Allochromatium vinosum DSM 180: one gene and its partner. The protein of the gene in region 2 interacts with the protein of the main gene of each other region in a pairwise test. Links are inferred from orthologs where the notes say so. Each region holds a gene or a part of one and is shown on either strand. Other genes may lie near its edges. The genes, in order: ALVIN_RS13320 and ALVIN_RS01500.

Region 1 (6,254 bases), 2.7 Mb from region 2 along the record:
GCGACGCGATCTGCTCAAGATCATCGCCCTGAGCGGTGGTGGTCTGGCGCTCGGCTGGGTCTGGCCGGCGCGCGCCGAGACGAACGAGACGCCGGCCCCGAGGCGGTTCGAACCCAATGCCTGGATCAGCCTGCATGCCGATGGCCGTATCCAGTTGAGGCTCGCGCGCGCGGAGATGGGGCAGGGGGTCATGACCTCGCTGACCATGCTGCTGGCCGAGGAGCTGGAAGCGGGACTCGATCAGATCCAGATCGAGCCGGCACCGATCGATCCGGTCTATACCAACCATCTGCTGGGTGAGCAGGCGACCGGCGGTGGAACCTCCACCCGCGACGGCTGGGAGACGCTGCGCGAGGCCGGCGCCCTGGCGCGGACGCTCATGATCGCGGCCGCCGCCCGGACCTGGGGCGTGCCCGAATCCGAATGTCGCGCGCGTCGGGCCCGAGTCCACCATGCCGATGGAACGAGCCATCTCGGCTATGGCGAGCTGGCGGCCATGGCGGCGAGTCTGCCGGTGCCGACCTCGGTCGTGCTCAAGGACAGGTCCGACTGGACTCTGATCGGAACCAGTCAGCGCCGGCTCGACACGCCGCTCAAGGTCCGTGGCGCGGCGCGCTTCGGACTCGACGTGCGGCTTCCGGGGATGCTCCATGCCACGATCGCGCGCTGTCCGGTCATCGGCGCCGAAATCCGCGGCTGGAATGCACAGGCCGCGCGCGCCGTACCGGGCGTGATCGACGTGTTCGCGGTGCGCCATGGCATCGCGGTCGTGGCCGAGACCAGCTGGGCGGCGCTGGCCGGGCACGCGCGGCTGGAGATCGACTGTCGGCCCAGGGTCAATACGGCGGTGGCGACCGAGCGCCTGCGCTCGCGTCTGCACATCGGCCTGAACGGACGCGCGCCCGTGGCGCTCAGGGAGGGCGACGTGAGCCGCGCCCTGGCTGAGGCCGCGCTGGAGATCGAGTCGGTCTACGAGGTGCCCTTCCAGGCCCATGCCTGCATGGAGCCGATGAACTGCACTGCCGACGTGCGCCCGGACGGCTGTGACATCCATGTGCCCACCCAGTCGCCTGCGGCCACACAGGAACTGGCTCAGCGTCTCACCGGGTTGCCGCCCGAGCGCATCCGGGTGCACACCACCTTTCTCGGCGGTGGGCATGGGCGGCGGCGCGAGCTGGATTTCGTGCATGACGCCGTCGAACTCTCGCACCGGCTCGGGCAGCCGGTGCAGGTCATCTGGACGCGCGCCGACGATCTTCAGCACGACTACTACCGGCCGATGACGCTGCACCGGCTGCGCGGTGGGCTCGACGCGGCCGGCGAACCCGTGGCCTGGTTCCATCGCGTGGTCGGGCCTTCGGTGCTCGCGCGGCGCGATCCGGGTCGCATTCGCGATGGCATCGATCCGCTCATGATCGATGGCGCGGCGAGTCTGCCCTATCGGTTCGCGCATCGGCGTCTGGAGTACAGGCGCGCCGACACGCCGGTCCCGATCGGGCTGTGGCGCGGCGATGGTCATTCGCACAATGCCTTTGCGACCGAGTGCTTTCTCGACGAGCTGGCGCGCGCGGGCGGGCACGATCCACTGGCGTTGCGCCGGAATCTGCTGGCCGAGAGTCCGGCTCATCTGGCGCTGCTCGACCGACTCGCCGAACACTGGGCTGCGCCCGTACCCGATGGACAGGGACGAGGGCTGGCGCTGGTTGAGGCCACAGGCAGCCGGCTGGCCCTGATGGCCGAGGTCGCGGTCGAGGAGGGGCGGGTGCGCGCGCGACGTTTCGTCGCCGTGCTGGACTGTGGGCAGGTGGTCAACCCGGACGCCGTGCGGGCGCAGATCGAGAGCGGGATCGTCTTCGGGCTGACCGCCACCCTCAAGGGCGTCATCACCTTCAGCGATGGCCGGGTCGAGCAGACCGGCTTCGGCGACTATCCGCTGTTGCGCTTCGACGAGATGCCCGAGATCGAGTCGATCCTGATCGACAGCGACGCCCCGCCCGGCGGGGTCAGTACCATCGCCACGCCGGCGGTGGCCCCGGCCGTGGCCAATGCGCTTCTGGCCTTGCTCGGGCGTCCGTTCAGAACGCTGCCGATCCGGCTCTAAACCGCCAGCACTCGCGCCTGTGCCTTCATCTTATTGACGATGGCATAGACGCCGACATGGCGGTTGGGACTCAGATGCTCTTCGAGTTGCAGTCCCTGGAACAGCTCGTCGACGTCGAGTGCTTCGATTTCATCCGGCGCCTTGTCGGAGAACAGCCCGACCAGCAGGGCGACCACGCCCTTGATGATGGCTGTGTCGCAGTCGCCCCAGTAGGCCAGTCGCCCGGCGTGCTCCGGATGCGGATGGGCGGCCACATGCACCAGACTCATGCACTCGACGACGCGGTTGGCGTCGGTCTTGTGCGCGCCCGGCATCGGCGCCAGACGCTCACCGAGTTCGACCAGATAGTGATAGCGCGACTCCCAGTCGCCCAGCAGCTCGAAGTTCTCGACGATCTCGCCGATGTCTGCATTCATGCCCGAAACCACGCGCGACTAGACCCGGAAGGACTCACCGCAACCGCAGTGATCCTTGGCATTGGGATTGTGGAACTCGAAACCCTGGTTGAGCAGGTTGGTCTTGACGAAGTCGATCTCCAGTCCGTCGAGCCGGCTCAGGTTCGTCTCGTCGACCACGACCTTGACGCCGTGGCTTTCGAACACCCGGTCGTCGGCGCCGAGCTCGTCGGCATAGTCGACCGCATAGGTGAAGCCGCTGCATCCGCTCTTTTTGGTCGCGACGCGCAGACCCAGGCCATGCCCGCGTCGTTCGAGCTGGCTGGCGACGTGTCGGGCCGCCGCTTCGGTCAGGGTTACCGTCATCGTTTTCGCCTCGCTGAAAATCAATGTCATCGATGGGGCTGAATCTGCATCCGGCAGAGAGCCTTTTCAAGGTTGAAGCCTGTTCGGGCAACGAGTATCGTCCCCGCCATCGATCTCGTTCTCACTGCTCAGGCCCGTCTTGCTCCCCGATTCGCTTGCTCCGTCCTCGCCAGCTCCATCCGAGCGTGCCATCCAGGTTCCGGTCGCCTTGGGTGTGCTGGATACGGCACTCTGTCTGAATTGGCTCCAGACCTCGACTGATCCGAAGACACCGCTGCCGGGCCTGACGACCAGCGCCGAGTTCATGCCGCTGGCGCGTCAGGTGCTGGCCAGCGGCCAGCCGGTTCGCCAAACCCTTGCCCTGGATGAGGCCGGTTGCACACACCGGCTCGATCTGATCCTGACGCCCATGCTCGGCCCGCAGGGCGAGACGGCCGGCGCCTTCGTCGGCGTGCTCGATCTCACCGAGACGCTGCGCGTCGAGCAGGCACTGCGCGAGAGCGAGACCCAGTTCCGGCTCATGTTCGATCTGGCGACGGTCGGCATGGCGGTCATAGAGCCGAGCACCCGCCGCGTGCTGCGGGTCAACCAGCGCCTGTGCCGGATCCTCGGCTACGAGGCCGGGGAGCTGCTCGGGATGTCGTTCCAGGATCTCACCCATCCGGAGGACCGCTGGCACGACCGGCGGCGCTTCCGGCGTGCGGTGTTGCAACTGGACACCGATTATTTCACCGAGAAACGCTATGTACGCAAGGACGGCACCGTGGTCTGGGCGCTGGTGAACGCGACCTTCATCCGGGATGCGAACGGCGATCCGGTGCGCGCCGTGGCCGCTATCTTCGATATCACCGACCGGCGTGAAGCCGAGACCCGGGCGCGTGATCTGGCCGCCGTGGTCGAGTCCTCGTCGGACTTCATCGGTATCGCCGGACTCGACCGGCGTGGACTCTATATCAATCCGGCCGGGCGCTCGCTGGTCGGTCTCGATGCGGAACAGGACATCACCGAGATCCGGATCGAGGATTTTTTCATGCCCGAGGATCTGGAGCAGCTGCGCCAGTCCATCCTGCCGGCGATGGAGACCGCCGGGCGCTGGGCCGGGGAGTTCAGGTTCCGCCATTTCGTCACCGGCGAGCCGATCGACGTCTTCTATGACGCGCTGCGCATCGACGATCCCAACACCGGGCGTCCGCTGCACTATGCCACGGTGACGCGCGACATCCGCACCGAAAAGGCCGCCGAGCAGGCGCTGCGCGAGGCCGACCGGCGCAAGGACGAGTTCCTGGCCGTGCTCGGACACGAGCTGCGCAACCCCATGGCGCCGATCCGCCATGCCGTCGAGATTCTGCGCGCGCTCGGTGTCGATGGCGATCCCCGGATCCGCTGGGCGATCGAGGTGCTCGACCGCCAGACCGCGCACATGGGCCGGCTGCTCGACGATCTGCTCGATGTCTCGCGGATCGTGCAGGGGCGCATCGAGCTGGAGCCGGTCGAGCTGCGGGTGCGCGAACTGGTCCAGCAGGCCGCCGATGGGGTGCGCGCGCTCATGGAGGAGCATCGGCACCGATTCGTCTGTCGGCTGCCTGCGCCCGGTTGGCGTGTCCTGGGCGATCCGGTGCGGTTGTCGCAGATCCTGCTCAACATCCTGGTCAATGCCGCCAACTACACCCCGCCCGGCGGTGAGATCCGCATCGACTCCCGCATCGAGGGCGACTCGGTGCTGATCCAGGTGCGCGACAACGGGCAGGGCATGACGGCCGAACAGCTCGATTCGCTGTTCGGACTCTTCACGCGCGGGCCGCATGCAGGCGATGCCGACAGCGGCGGACTGGGGCTGGGGCTGGCCATCGCGCGCCGGCTCGCCGACCTGCATGGCGGCTGTCTGGAAGCGCGCAGCGAGGGACTGGGACGCGGCACCGAACTCTGTCTGCGGCTGCCGATCTTCACCTGTGCGCGCTCGGCGAACCTGAACGAGCCTCCGGACTGTCCGAACGTGTCGCCAGCGGGCGAGAAACCGCGCGTTCTGGTGGTGGACGACGACCCGGACGTGGTCGATGCTCTGGCGATGCTGCTGGAGATCCTGGGCTATCCGGTCGATGTGGCGCGTTCCGGTCCGCAAGCCCTGGAGCTGGCGCAGCGTCAGTGTCCGCGTGTGGCACTGCTCGACATCGGCATTCCCGGCATGGACGGGCTGGAGTTGGCGCGACGCCTGCGCACCCAGTATCCGGATCCCAAACGCCTGAAGCTGGTCGCCCTGACCGGGCTCGGCCACGAGCAGGCCCGCGAACGCTCGCTGGCCGCCGGTTTCGACGAGCATCTGGTCAAGCCGCTCGGGCGACAGGCGCTGCTCGCGCTCCTGGAGTCCTTGGGGTGATGAATCGATCAACGGAGCAAATGGATGAAAACAGCGGTCGCGATTCGACACGTGGCATTCGAAGACCTGGGGGCTTTCGCCGGGGTGCTGACCCAGCGCGGCTGGGCCTTGCGCTATCTGGAGGCCGGCGTCGACCGGTTCGACGACATCGATCCCATTGAGCCGGATCTGCTGGTCGTGCTGGGCGGGCCGATCGGCGCCTACGAGGAGGCAAGCTATCCGTTCATCCGCGACGCGCTACGCCTGCTGGAAAGACGCTTGCAGGCCGATCGCCCGACGCTCGGGATCTGTCTGGGCGCGCAGATCATGGCGCGGGCGCTCGGGGCGCGTGTCTATCCGGGGCCGTGCAAAGAGATCGGCTGGACGCCGCTGCGTCTGTCGCCGGAGGGACAGGTCTCGCCGCTGGCGCCCCTCGATGGCGCCCTGACCTCGATGCTGCACTGGCATGGCGACACCTTCGATCTTCCACGTGGCGCCACGCGACTGGCCTCCACCGACCTGTATCCCAACCAAGCCTTCTCGTGGGGGCGTTCGGTGCTCGCACTCCAGTGTCACCCGGAAGTCCGCGCCGACCAATTCGAGCGCTGGCTGATCGGTCATGCCGGTGAACTGGCCGCCGCCGGGATCTCGATCCCGGAGTTGCGCGCCGAGAGTGCGCGTCTGGCGCCGACCCTGGAGCAACAGGGCCGACGGTTCTTCGATGCTTGGCTCACGACGATCGAGCCACGCCCATAGCCACTCTGCTCGTCCGGTAGGCAGCGGAACTTGAAGTTGCTAGGCTAGCCGAATGCCACCGGCTGGAAGCGGCGACATCGACAACAAGGACACGACAACAACGCCGGAACAGCAGCGTCTGGCGTTATCTGAACGCGCGGACGCAAAACGTAAAGCAGCGGATGAACCCAACGCATGACCTCGGACCAACTCCTCGCTTCGACCGACCGCGAAGAGGCCTTGTCGCGCGCTTATGTGCAAGCCGTAGCCGCCGATGCCGGCTATGTGGTGGCTAGCCTGGACT
Region 2 (6,321 bases):
CCTCGCCGCCGCCGGACTGATCCGGCTCGGTTTCGAGTCGCGCATCCGTGACTGCATCGATCCGGTCGACTCGCTGCCGGCCATCGGTCAGGGCGCCATCGGCATCGAGTGCCGCGTCGACGACGAGCGCGTGCATCAGCTCATCGCGCCGCTGGCCGACCGCGACACCACCGACCGCGTGCTCGCCGAGCGTGCCATGAACGCGCGGCTCAACGGCGGCTGTCAGGTGCCGATCGGCGGTCATGCCGTGCTCGATGGCGATCGGTTGATCCTCAAGGGGCTGGTCGGGACCACCGACGGTTCGCGCATCCTGCGCGCCGAGGCGTCCGGTCCGCGCGCCGAGGCCGAGGCCATCGGCGTGCGCGTGGCCGACGATCTGCTCGGGCAGGGCGCCGATGCCATCCTGAGTGCACTCATGGGGCACTGAGCGATGAGCACGCCTGCCGATCTCGCCGGTCGCGGCGTGCTGGTGACGCGTCCCGCCGGTCAGGCCGAGCCGCTGTGCCGCCTGATCGAGTCGGCGGGCGGGCGCGCCATCCGCTTTCCGACCATCGCCATCGAGCCGACCCACGACCCTGAAGCCACGGCGCTCCTGGCCGAGTCCTGGGATCTGCTGTATTTCGTCAGTCCCAACGCGGTCGAGCAGGCGCAGGCGTTGGTCGCCGACGGCACCTGGCCGCGTGTCGAGCGGGTGGCGGCGGTCGGACGCGGCACGGCGCGCGCGCTGGAAGCTGCCGGGCGTGCGCCCGATCTGGTGCCGAACGATCGTTACGAGAGCGAAGCGCTGCTGGAGATGCCGGAGCTTTCTGACATGCGCGGTCGGCGGGTGCTGATCGTGCGCGGTGTGGGCGGGCGAGGACTCTTCGCCCAGGCCATGAGCGAGCGTGGGGCCGAGGTGCGCTTCGCCGAGGTCTATCGTCGCGCACGGCCGGCGGTCGATGTCGCGCCGCTGCTGGCGCACTGGCGCGAGGAAGTCGACTTCGTGATGGCGACCAGTGACGAGGTATTGCTCAATCTGGCCGAGCTGCTGGGGCAGGAGGGACAGGCGTCTCTGCTGGCTACGCCGCTGGTGGTGATCGCCGAGCGCACCGCCCAGACGGCACGAAATCTGGGCTTTCAGACTATCCGGGTCGCCGAGCGCGCCGACGACTCATCCATCGTGCGCGCACTGATCGCGTTGTCCTGACCGGAGTGTGCGAAAACCCGTCCTTCAAGGTGAGGAGGCTGTGAAATCATGCAATTTCCCTATGGTCTGAGCGATTTCGGCAAACTCATCCGTGGCGGTTACTGGTACCTCGACCGCACCGACCGCCTTGCGATCCTGGAAGCTATGGGGGATCAACTGATCTTCCTGCGCCCGCGCCGCTTCGGCAAGAGCCTGCTGCTGTCGATGCTGGAGCACTATTACGATCTCAATCGCGCCGACCGGTTCGATGCACTGTTCGGCTCGCTGGCCGTGGGGCGGAATCCCACGCCGTTGCGCAATCAGTATTTCGTCCTCAAATGGGACTTCTCGCTTATCCCCGCCTATGGCGAGATCGCCGACATCGAAGCGGCCCTGCATCGCTATCTCAACGGCTGTCTCACCCAGTTCGTCGCCGACTATCAGGATCACTGGACCCGCGAGATCCAGCTTCATCCCGGCGACGCGCTGGCCTCTTTCCAGTCCGTGCTGGGTGCCGTGCATGCGACCCCGCACCGGCTCTATCTGCTGATCGACGAGTACGACAACTTCGCCAACGAGGTGATGATGGCGGATCGTCCCGGCAGTCAGGATCGCTACCAGACCCTATTGCAGGGTGAAGGGCTGTTCAAGAGCGTGTTCAAGGCGGTCAAGGCGGGGGCCGGTGGACTGGGCGTGGATCGAGTGTTCATCACCGGCGTCTCGCCGATCGTGCTCAGCGACATGACGAGCGGCTACAACGTCGGCGAAGACATCTATCTGTTGCCCCAGTTCAATGATCTGTGCGGCTTCACTGAGTCCGAGGTCTCGGCCGTGCTGCGGCAACTGGCGGGGGAGGGCGGCGACTGGTCGGCGGATGATGCGCTGGCGACCATGCGTACCTTCTATAACGGCTATCGGTTCAGCGAGGACGCTACTGAGAGCCTCTACAATCCGACCCTGAGCCTTTATTTTCTCAAGGCGCTGGCGCATCAGGGGCGGTATCCGCGTCGGATGCTGGATGAGAATCTGGCGATGGACCGCAACAAGCTGATCTATATCGCGCAGTTGTCCGGCGGCGAGGAACTGCTGGTCGAGGCGCTGAGCGGCGAGGATCAGGTACTGGTGCCGGAACTGGTGCAGCGCTTCGGCGTGGCCGATGTGCTGGCGGCGGTGAAGGATGAGCCGTTCATGGCCTCGCTGCTCTATTTCTTCGGCATTCTGACGCTGGCGGGTCTGACGTCCTTCGATGAGTGTCGACTGCGCATCCCCAATCTGGTGGCGCGCGGACTCTATGTCGAGCGACTACGCGAACGCTGGCTGCCGTTGACCGAGAGTGCGCGTGAGTTGCCCGAGGCGACGCGCGCACTGGGGCAGCGAGGCGATCTGGTGCCTCTGGCTGAGTTGATCGAACAGCGTTACTTCCGGGTGCTCTCCAACCGCGACTATCGCTGGACCAATGAGCTGCTGGTCAAATTCGCCTTTCTGACCCTGCTGTTCGACGATCGGCTCTACATGGCCGTCTCCGAGCTGGAGACCGGGCGCGGATATGTCGATCTGGCGTTGATCGTGCGCCCGGACAAGCGTCGCTTCCAGGTGCTGGATCTGCTGCTGGAGTTCAAGTATCTGAGCCTGAAGGAACTGAATCTGACCGGCGAGCAGGTGCGCGAACGGTCACGCGAGGCGCTTGCCGAGCTGGCGCCCGTGGCGAAGAAGCTCGACGAGGCCGAGGCTCAGGCGCGTGCCTATGGGGCTGCTCTGAAAGAGCGCTATGGCTTCGCGGAGCTGCACGCTTTTGCTGTGGTTGCGCTTGGCCTTGAGCGTGTGGTGTGGCGGACATTGAAAGTCGGGTGATCCTGGCTTGTTCTTTCCGTTGATGTAGCGGCGGCACGTCGTATTGGAGCTTTGGTTTCGACGCTGAAGTCTTTCGTGCTATCTGCACGCTTGCGCCTTCAACGGCTTGGCAAAAAACCATCCCGCTGCATCTGAGCGACGATCTCCTCGATCACCTGACTGATGGTGGTGCGCTCCGAGGTGGGGTCGAGCGGTTGGGAGCGGCCGGACCAGACCAGCCGCTCCTGCTTGGCGTCATAGAGATTGGTTTCGAGCCGCAGCGACTTGAGATCGCTGTAGTAGCCCGGTGCGCAGACTTCCTCGTAGACCTGGCTGAAATAGCCGACCAGGTGGCGGTAGTGATCGGGCACCGAACCGATCCGCGCCGCCGGTCGGGGGTTGGGCGCTTCATCGGACACCAGATGGGTGATGAGGACGCCATCGGCCTTGACCTTTGCATAGCCCTCGGTCAGCCGCGTCAGTCGACCGAGATTCCGATCCGAGACCAGTTCATGTCCGGCCCTGGCCGTTACGCCAAGCGCCTGGAGCTGCTTGACGAAGTTGTCTTCATAGGCACGCCGTACCTTGGGACTGTTGGTCACGCCGAAGACTACCAGCCGCTCGTACTGTCTGGGCGTTTGGCCCGGCTGGGTCCAGACCGAGGAGACGGGGCCGGTGGCACAGGCGCTCATGAGCAGAGCGAGCAGACCAGCGAGGAAGACGCGCACAAAGGGATACATCAGTCGATCGACTCCAGTGTTGGCGCGGCATCCAGACATCGGGTGGATTCGGCGCCCTGTAGGCAAGGTGTCGTTGGGGGTTGACGGTCAGGGAATCGGCCAAGGCGACTCGGTTTGCTGCGACGCAACCGCGCGCCATCGGCGTCAGCACTCAGTATGCCGAAGCCGCCTGTCTTCTGGCTAGCACCGTCACAGTGCCAGCACGGGCGGCGGCTTGACCTCGATGGTCAGATCCGAGTGCGCGACCGCCTGACAGGTCAGACAGGTACCGGCCGGTCGGCCATGCAGCGCCTCGATCTCTCCACTGGGATAATGGATGAAGCCGCTCTTGAGCGTGATTGCGCAGGCGCCGCAATGGCCGCTGCGACAGCCATTGGGCAACTCGACGTCCTGACGCAGCGCGGCCCGGAGCAGGGTCTCGCCGGGATTGGCCTCGAAGCTCGGGCCATCGGGTAAGATCTCGATCTTGAAACTCATGGTGGAAGCAAACTCATGCAGCATATCGTGATTGTCGGCTGTGGCTATGTGGGCGAGCGTCTGGCGCGCCAATACATCGAACGGGGCGACTCGGTGCTCGGTCTGGTCCGGAGCCGGAGCGGACTGGAGCGTCTGGCCGCCGCCGGCATCCCGGCCGTGCGCCATGATCTGACCGGCGCCGATCCCATGCCCGGCTCACTGGCCGGAACACGCCTGTTTCATCTGGCCCCGCCGCCGGCTCAGGGACAAGAGGATCTGCATACGCGCCGGCTGGTCGCCTCCTTCGACCAGGCCGGTCATCCCCGCCGCCTAGTCTACATCAGCACCACGGGCGTCTATGGCGACTGCGCCGGTGCCTGGGTCGACGAAGACTGGCCGACTCAGCCTACGCTGGACCGTTCGCGGCGGCGCCTGGACGCCGAGGAGTGTCTGCGCCGCTGGAGCCGGGAACACGGCGGCGAGCTGATCGTGCTGCGGGTCGCGGGTATCTACGGCCCTGACCGCCTGCCGCTGGAGCGTCTGAAACGCGGTCTGCCCCTGGTGCGTCCCGAAGAGGCGCCCTACAGCAACCGTATCCATGTCGATGATCTGGTGACGGTCTGTGTCGCCGCCATGGAACGGGGACGCCATGGCGCCATCTTCAACGTCAGCGACGGCCAGCCGAGCACCATGACCGATTACTTCATCCGGATCGCCGAGGCAGCCGGTCTGCCCCACCCGCCGCTGATCACCATGGCCGAGGCCTCCGCGCATCTGTCCGAGGGCATGATGGGCTATATGAGCGAATCGCGACGGCTGTCCAGCCGCCGACTGCGCGAGGATTTGGGTGTCGAGTTGCGTTATCCGACCCTGAGCGAAGGGTTGGCTCAGGCACTCGGCGAACAGGGCCTGCACAGGCCGACGATGGCGTGACAATCTGGAGAGATCGATGATGAAGACACACGCTCTACCTCTGGCGCTGCTGTGCGCCGCGACCCTGGCCAGCCAGGGCGCTGGCGCAACCGACGAGGCGTCCTTCCGCTTCGACACCACGGCCAATCTCTACGAGGTTTGTGCCCTGACCGAGGACTCGCCCGGATTCGTGGTGGCCAATCAGGCCTGTCGTGCCTTCATCGAGGCGACCGTGCAGTATCACGACGAGATCAGTGCACGCCGCAAGCTCAAGCGGCTGGTCTGCTATCCCAAGGGCACGACCATCGAGGACGGCAAGCAGGTTTTCATTGCGTGGGCCGATCGCCAGTCCGACGATGCCAAGCTGATGGCCGAGCAGCCGGTCGTCGGATTGGTGCGCGCGCTGGCGGCCAAGTATCCCTGCGAGCGCCGCTGAACCCAGCGGGTGATCCAGGACTCAAAACGACGAGGGCCGGGTCAGAACACCCGGCACGTCATCGAACGCAACGATACGAGGTATCCAACCATGAAAGCGATGGCATTCATTGGCATTCTGTCGGCGGCTCTGGTGCTCGCCGGCTGTGGCACCACCACGGGTAGCCGCGCGGGAAGCGGCGCGGCCATGGGCGCGGCCGGCGGTGCGCTCATTGGCTCCATGAATGCCAACGCCGGTCGGGGCGCCCTGATCGGGGCCGGTGTCGGCGCGCTGGGCGGTTATCTCTACGACCAGCACGAAAAGGGCCATATCGACTAGGTGATAATACTTGGTCGAGAACTACGGTTTTTTATCGAACCCCGGTTGACGCAAGGACGCGCATCCACTAGCTTTCGCTCAAACTGCAATCGGTGGCCAAGGCCAGGATTCCAACAGCCCAAGCGAGCACTCAATACCTTGCCACTCCGGATGTTCCGGGGTTTGTCATTGGCCAGCGCGCCCGCCCATGCGTCCGCCGAGTCCATCAGACAGACCGGCTGTCTGGCCGCCAGCGGTCAGCCGCCCGCTCAAACTCCGCCCACTCCTGGTTTGGCCCGCTCGATCGGTCGATCCTCTGGTCCGTCTCCGACTCACGCCTGTTGTTGGCCCGCTGTCATCGAGGTCAGTACGGTGTTTCCATGGCTGTCGCGTCGGCTTGTGTGTTGGCCCGCGGCGGTATCGACCGATCGACACACACCACGATGAGCGTGAGAGACAGAAGCGATGAGGATCTACGTAGGCAA

What was found.
Region 1: the proteins of ALVIN_RS01500 (region 2) and ALVIN_RS13320 interact in binary tests that used the Escherichia coli proteins (3 or more experiments, as listed by UniProt). The link is inferred for Allochromatium vinosum DSM 180 from one-to-one orthologs.

Annotation. Positions count from the first base shown.
Region 1 is NC_013851.1:3,021,856-3,028,109, reverse strand. The notes cover bases 1,200-3,923. They hold ALVIN_RS13320 (HesB/IscA family protein), read right to left. Parts: upstream 2,863-3,923; coding sequence 2,536-2,862; downstream 1,200-2,535. Other genes in these bases: ALVIN_RS13315 (PAS domain-containing hybrid sensor histidine kinase/response regulator), read left to right, coding at 3,002-3,923; ALVIN_RS13325 (SufE family protein), read right to left, coding at 2,098-2,517; ALVIN_RS13330 (xanthine dehydrogenase family protein molybdopterin-binding subunit), read left to right, coding at 1,200-2,101. Outside these bases: more of ALVIN_RS13330, read left to right, coding at 1-1,199; more of ALVIN_RS13315, read left to right, coding at 3,924-5,236; ALVIN_RS13310 (glutamine amidotransferase), read left to right, coding at 5,261-5,971; ALVIN_RS13305 (DUF4365 domain-containing protein), read left to right, coding at 6,146-6,254. UniProt on the Escherichia coli protein: Is able to transfer iron-sulfur clusters to apo-ferredoxin. Multiple cycles of [2Fe2S] cluster formation and transfer are observed, suggesting that IscA acts catalytically.
Region 2 is NC_013851.1:353,355-359,675, forward strand. What follows is about bases 2,569-5,359. They hold ALVIN_RS01500 (2Fe-2S iron-sulfur cluster-binding protein), read right to left. Parts: upstream 4,213-5,359; coding sequence 3,925-4,212; downstream 2,569-3,924. Other genes in these bases: ALVIN_RS01490 (AAA family ATPase), read left to right, coding at 2,569-3,016; ALVIN_RS01495 (hypothetical protein), read right to left, coding at 3,115-3,735; ALVIN_RS01505 (SDR family oxidoreductase), read left to right, coding at 4,228-5,124; ALVIN_RS01510 (Rap1a/Tai family immunity protein), read left to right, coding at 5,141-5,359. Outside these bases: hemC (hydroxymethylbilane synthase), read left to right, coding at 1-427; ALVIN_RS01485 (uroporphyrinogen-III synthase), read left to right, coding at 431-1,186; more of ALVIN_RS01490, read left to right, coding at 1,235-2,568; more of ALVIN_RS01510, read left to right, coding at 5,360-5,539; ALVIN_RS01515 (glycine zipper domain-containing protein), read left to right, coding at 5,630-5,857; ALVIN_RS01520 (RNA recognition motif domain-containing protein), read left to right, coding at 6,302-6,321. UniProt on the Escherichia coli protein: Ferredoxin are iron-sulfur proteins that transfer electrons in a wide variety of metabolic reactions. Although the function of this ferredoxin is unknown it is probable that it has a role as a cellular electron transfer protein.